Regions from separate parts of the Alkalihalobacterium alkalinitrilicum genome, predicted to be linked through region 2. Evidence: predicted binding sites of a transcription regulator. Region 2 holds the regulator's gene; the other holds the start of a gene.
What was found. The regulator NrdR, encoded in region 2, represses ribonucleotide reductase genes. The targets are predictions, from matches to a motif close to AACACNATATATNGTGTT.
Positions count from the first base shown of each region.

Region 1: BK574_RS11715 (vitamin B12-dependent ribonucleotide reductase) is a predicted target of NrdR. The motif match lies at 1,466-1,483, and genes of this name have one in related genera.

Region 1 covers NZ_KV917368.1:2,490,023-2,493,458, forward strand. Annotated here, with positions in the region: gene BK574_RS11715 (vitamin B12-dependent ribonucleotide reductase) at 1-1,318, opposite strand, end outside; gene BK574_RS11720 (GNAT family N-acetyltransferase) at 1,752-2,291, opposite strand; gene BK574_RS11725 (methyltransferase domain-containing protein) at 2,313-3,436, opposite strand, start outside.
Region 2 covers NZ_KV917368.1:4,636,472-4,639,907, forward strand. Annotated here, with positions in the region: gene BK574_RS22435 (glyceraldehyde-3-phosphate dehydrogenase) at 1-218, shown strand, start outside; gene speD (adenosylmethionine decarboxylase) at 715-1,098, shown strand; gene nrdR (transcriptional regulator NrdR) at 1,291-1,758, shown strand; gene BK574_RS22450 (replication initiation and membrane attachment family protein) at 1,833-3,287, shown strand; gene dnaI (primosomal protein DnaI) at 3,289-3,436, shown strand, end outside.

The DNA.
Region 1 (3,436 bases), 2.1 Mb from region 2:
TCCATAACTCTTTCGCTTTAATCGTGCGATATGTTCTTACTTTAAAGCCATGTTTTTCCCACTCACGAACATCTCCATACTCATGCCACTCATTATTATAGATCGCCATTTCCTCTTCTGAGTAGTTTTCTACGTCTGGAAAGCGTAAAGAATAGTTCGCATCGTTTTCAACAGCTTCCATAAACTCTTTCGTTAAACATACAGAAATATTAGCACCAGTTAAAAACTCAGAATTATTGACAGTAAACGTTCCACCAACCGTCAATTTTTCTTCTGCTTCTTTAATCACTTTATCGTCAAATCCGCCTTGACCTTCAACATTTTTAAAGTTAACGATGCCTTGATACATCGCTTGATCAACGTCAGACAGCGGGTTGAACTTTAATTTATCTTTTACTAATTTTTTAATTTGATCATCTTTTGTCGTTTCTAATAAGAACCGCAAAATACGTGGATTTTGCATTTTAGAAATAATAAATTCTAAAATATCAGGATGCCAATCTGATAGCATGATCATTTGAGCCCCACGTCTTGAGCCACCTTGCTCAACTAAATGTGTTAACTTCGCAATATCATCTAACCATGAAACCGATCCTGACGATTTACCATTCACGCCTCTTGCCAAAGTGTTACGTGGTCTTAGCGTTGAACCATTTGTTCCGACTCCGCCACCTCGGCTCATAATTTCCATGACCTGTTTGCGGTGTTCGGAAATGCCTTCTCTCGAGTCTTTTACATATGGCATAACATAACAGTTAAAGTACGTCACATCTGTTCCAGCACCTGCACCATATAAGACACGTCCAGCAGGGATGAAATTCATGCGAAATAGTTCATGATAAAACTTTTCAAAGGTTTCTTGGCGCTTTTTCTCATCCACCTCAACAGATGCTAAACCAGTTGCTACACGTTTAGCAATCTGTTCATAATAAATTTCTAATGGTTTTTCAATTGTATCTAATGAGCGTTCGACGATGCCTGTTTTCATTTCTGTAGGTTCATCTAAAACACCATGGAATTCTTCATCAACAAGGACTTTGGCTTTATTCGCTTCTCTATCGATTTCAAGAATAAATCCAAAACCTCTCGCTGGAAACTTAGGATCATCTTTTACTGTTAAAACGACGAAGTCCCCTTCTTTAAGTGTTTTCTTTTCTGTGTCTTTAAATGTGTAACGATCGAGCATTACAAGTCGGGAAACACCCTTCTTCGTAATGTTCATGTCTGCTGTAATTGGATGAACTTGAGGAAACACCTTAATATCATCGTTTAGTCTTTCTTTGTTGATCGTCATCACCTTCGACATCATCATCGTCATACGAATAGCTCCTCTCATTTGTAACTAAATCTATTTTTCTTATGCTGTACATGTTGTATGTAACAAAGTTGTTTGACTTTTTTGGAGAGTTACCAACAATTTCATGATTACGGGTAACTTGGACAAGCGTAACATAAAATAATCACCAAATCAATATATTGTGTTCCAAAGAATAAAATCTATACTACATATTGTGAATTTGTCATTATTGCATTTTATTTGTCAACTATAGAAAATGTGAAAATAAAGAGAAATTAAGAGATAACAAGATAAATCTTAAACAAAATCGACGCAATTAAAGAAATTTCTTAGTTGCAATTGCGCTCCCTTTCAAAAGTACTGTTAATTCAACACTCTTCGAAATTAAGTAAAATAAAAAACAAAAAAGAAGGCCTCTAAGAAAGATTATCCGTCTTAGAGAGCCCTCGAAACATTACGATTGTAACTTTGAAAAATAAATCGTATCAATACCTTCTCCACGATGATTAAGCAAAGTTTCCTCTACTTTAAACCCCAATTTTTCTAGCACTCGAATATGTGCCACATTAGCGTTCCAGGTACGTGTAGTTATGTATGGTAAGCGATACTCTTCTGGTAGTTTATTCTCCATAAAGTGATAGAACTTCTTAGTTATACCTTTATTTCGAATATCCTTATTTACACAAATTGTCGTAATATAGTTATTGGGCAACACCTTTTTTAACTCTTCACATTCATAATTATGTTTAAAGGTCATAAATCCGATAATGTTTTCTTGATATTCAGCAACTAAGAACAATTGACCTAACATTTCTTTATAATAAGCAGTCGGTAATTCATCTGTAGCAGTAGTACCACTTAAAACTCCTTGATACGAACTATTCCTTGCCGAGAGTGGCGGAATAAATTCACGATCACATTCACAAAGAAGGTCCCAAACTTGTTCTTTTTGCGTATCACTTAACATATTTATAAATGAAATTTCGATATCCATAATGACTGCTCCTTCCTTTCATTACTTCTTTGCTAGAGCATACAAACGATGTGTATATTGATCAACAGGTAGTGAATTAGCTAACTTATAATAATGATTTCTTAACTTATTTTTAATGTTATCATCTGGTAATTGTAAAAAGTAAGGTAACATTCCAGCGTTCGCAAAATTTTCAACTAAATTCGAATACTCCTTACCATCGGTCTCTTCACTAATAACTTTCACGTCTCTAAATCCTATTGAATTGAGTAAATTTTCATATTCATTTTTAGTAGGATAATAGATTGGGTACGTCCAGTTTTGATAATACATTTGTAAATCTAATTCATCTATTGCCATTCTTACTATATCATGTAATCCTTTATAGCAATCTGCTCCACCTTGATGAACATTTAGTTTCCCACCTGTTCTTAATGCATCATATAGTTTTTGATACATTAAATTACTATCTGTCACCCAGTGTAATGTTGCATTACTGAATACTAGGTCGTATTGATTACTCTCGTCTAAATCTAAAGCATTCAACACGTAGAAATTAACGTTATTTTCTTGAATTCCACGTTGTTGACGATTTTCAATAGCTACGTCAATCATGCTCTCAGATAGATCGAAAGCATCAATTTGTAGTTGTGGCCATTTTTCGTATAATTCTAATGTAGTTAGACCATTACCACAACCAACATCTAGCGCACGGTCTAAACCTTCAGCATTGACATAACTAATCAACTTATTACCCTGCTTATACTGTGTATCAGAAGATTTTTGATAGTTTTCACCGTTATAGTTTAGATCTTTCTTATCATTAAAGTATCTCGGAATAATGACTGGGTTAATGGCTAAACTTTGTTTCTTTCTTAAAATGTAGTAATGGGAATAAATATCGATATTCAAGCTGGAATTTGAAAGACTAAAACGAACTTCGGCATCTTTCCAATTTGAACCGATATATAGCCTTCTACCAAATTCGTCAAATACAACCTGTTTTATTTTTATAATCTCTGGAAAAATATCCGAAGCGATCATTTCTTCCATAACATCGATTGCAGATACATACAGTTTTGAAATTCTTTTTCTATACGTTTTGTACGGGACTTCAAAGTTTTGTACTTTTTGATAATGCGAAAAGAAAGAACGGTAGCTCGAAA
Region 2 (3,436 bases):
GCATATTAGGTTACACAGATGAGCCACTAGTTTCAATTGATTTTAACGGAAACGAAAATTCTTCGATTATTGATGGTCTTTCAACAATGGTATTAGGTGACAGACAATTAAAAGTGTTAGCTTGGTACGATAACGAGTGGGGCTACTCTTGCCGTGTTGTTGATCTTGTAAACCTTGTGGCAAGTAATATTGTAAATGATGCGAAACTTCATGTTTAAAATACTTTAGTTTGCGATAAGAAAGCTGATTTAAGCGAAGAGACACCTTAGATAGTTTGGGGTTGTGATTGGACCTCGCACTATACACGTTCGAGGGTCTAAATAGCTTATATCAGCTTTTTTTGTCTTTTCAGATGGAAGTCATTGATTGTATATTGGTACTACGGTCGGTCAACAATAATGTGAGAACTTCAGTCAATGTTGCTCGATGGAGTGTCAGTTCAGGGGACTTGAGATAATGTTAAAGACCACCCGTTTAGTCGTAAAAACAATGGGTAAAACTCAATTCTAAGCGATAAAATACTTGTTAAATTCTTATTGCAAATCAAAAATAAAACAAGTATACTAATTCACGTGAACTTCACTTAAGCAAACCAGGAATAGTAAGCTACTCAAAGGGTTAGGACCTCTCTGGACTAACTTTCCCCCGTGGTACTTTAACATTCCTACATGCTTCAGAAGGCATGAAATTTTTTCGAAAAGGGGGATTCAACTTATGGATACTATGGGTCGTCACGTAATTGCGGAATTATGGGGATGTAACGTAGAGAAGTTGAATGATATGGATTTTATTGAGAGAGTTTTCGTTGATGCTGCATTGGAATCGGGGGCTGAAGTACGTGAAGTTGCGTTTCATAAATTTGCCCCACATGGTGTTAGTGGAGTTGTGATTATTTCAGAATCTCATTTAACGATCCACAGCTTTCCTGAACATGGTTACGCAAGTATAGATGTTTACACTTGCGGCGATCGAATTGACCCGAATGTAGCTTCTAATTATATATCTAAAGCATTACAGGCTACAACAAGCGAAATCATTGAAGTGCCTAGAGGAATGGGTCCTATTAAAGTTGAAAAAACAAAAGTTCAAGCATTGTAGTTAATAAAAGAGGTGGTTTCTACCGCCTCTTTTTGATTCGCGTCTGTATAGATCAGAAGTTTAGACATTTTTATTCTTTTGTCTCTCTTATGAACGATTTCTTGTCATTCGTCGAGTTTTTATTTATTATTAAGAGAGTAGAGAATTATTGAATGTACGCCCAAATGCAAGACAAAGTGGAGTTGATACCAAATGCGTTGTCCAGCATGTGAATTTAATGGAACAAAAGTGCTTGATTCTAGACCAAGCCATGAAGGGAAGTCGATCCGGAGAAGAAGAGAGTGTGAAGCTTGTAATTATCGCTTTACAACGTTTGAGACCGTAGAAGAGCACCCGATCATCATTGTAAAAAAAGACGGTACCCGTCAAGAGTTTAGTCGCGAAAAAATATTAAGAGGACTTATTCGTGCATGTGAAAAACGACCAATATCTCTAGAACAACTCAATGAAATTGTTACAAAAGTTGAACGAGAACTACGTGGCAAAGGAATGAGTGAAGTTGAGAGCCGAGATGTCGGGGAATTAGTGATGGAAATTTTAGCGAATGTTGATGATGTTGCCTATGTGCGCTTTGCCTCGGTTTATCGTCAATTTAAAGATATTAATGTTTTTATCGATGAATTAAAAGATCTCATTGATCGAAATACTTCTAAGAAATAAATTGAGCTTTAAGCAATTTGCTGAGAGCTCTTTTTCACTTTTTTATAACATAAAGTTAGGCTAGGTGGTATGGAATGGAATGGCATTGGAAAGAGCTTTTGCCAGTAGACCGTTATATGATTAGAGCGACAGATCAATTAACGATTCAAGATCAAAGAGTACTCATTTTATTATATCAACCACTCATTGGTGCTATAGCGTATAGCTTGTATATGACGTTGTGGAGTGAATTAGAGGATGATGTGTATTGGAGTGAGGAGGCTACGCATCGTCAATTGATGATTAGTATGGACTTACCGTTACATCAACTTTTTCAAGAACGAAAGAAATTAGAAGCGATTGGATTATTAAAAACTTATAAGAAACGAAACGCTGAAACATCCACCTATTTATATGATCTTCAACCTCCAATGTCACCACAGGCATTTTTTACAAATGACGTATTAAGTGTTTATCTATATAATCGATTAGGGAAGACAAAGTATCGCCAAATTAGAGAGCGATTTTTAATTGATAAATTAAACCATGATGAATTCGAAGAAGTTACGTACGCTTTCGATGAAGTATTTACTTCCTTGTCACATTCTGAAATAGCGACTCATCACCAAACTGAGGTGCTTGAAGCTCTTGAAATTGACAATAATAAAGATATTATTCAACGAGGCCAAAATTTTGAGATAGTGTTTGCAGATCATAACTTTGATTTTCAATTGATGGAAGCGGACCTAGCTACATTTATTAATGCTGAAAAATTACTCACAGTTGAGCTTAGAAAGGTAATTGTTCGTCTTGCTTTTGTTTACCGCATTCAGCCTTTGGAAATGAGCCGTTTAATCCAGCAAGCCCTCCTTCATGATGACCAGTTGAATATAGATGAATTAAGAAAACGGGCACAAGAATGGTATAAGATTGAGTATGGTAATGAACCACCGACTTTAGGGTTGAAAACTCACCCAGTTAAACATCGAGAAATGGTCGGAAAAGAACCTCAGACGGAAGAAGAAAAGATGATCGTTTTATATGAAACGACATCACCGTTAGATTTACTAGAAAGTCGATCAGATGGAGCTAAAGTGCCGTTAGCCGATGTAAAAATCATTGAAAGTTTAATCCTTGATTATCAGTTAATGCCAGGCGTTGTAAATGTACTCTTAGATTCTGTACTTATTCGAAATGATATGAAATTAACGAAGTCTTTAATTGACAAAATTGCGGGGCATTGGTCAAGGAAAAATATAAAAACCGTAAAAGAAGCAATGGAGTTAGCGAAATTAGAGTATCAAAAAAATACAGCCTATCAACAAGTGAAAAAAGAAGTTAAACCAAATGAAAAAGGACGAGCGAAAAAATCGTATGTTCGTAAAGATAAGTTACCAAAGTGGTTATTAAAAGAGCAAGATGAAAAGTCATCGGAAGAGAAACCAGTTAAAAGTCAATCTCAAGATCCTAAATTTACTCTGGAGAAAGAAAAATTTGAGAAAATGATGGAACAGTTGAGACAAAAGAAAGCACAAAAGGAGGAAGATTAGAATGAAATCGATTCAAGCCTCCCTGCAGTCAATGATGAACGGGGATAAGTTCATTAAGCAATATGAAATGTTAAAACATGATATCTTAACCGACCCAATCATAAATGAGTTTATGCAATCGCACCCTCATGTTTCACTTGATATGCTGG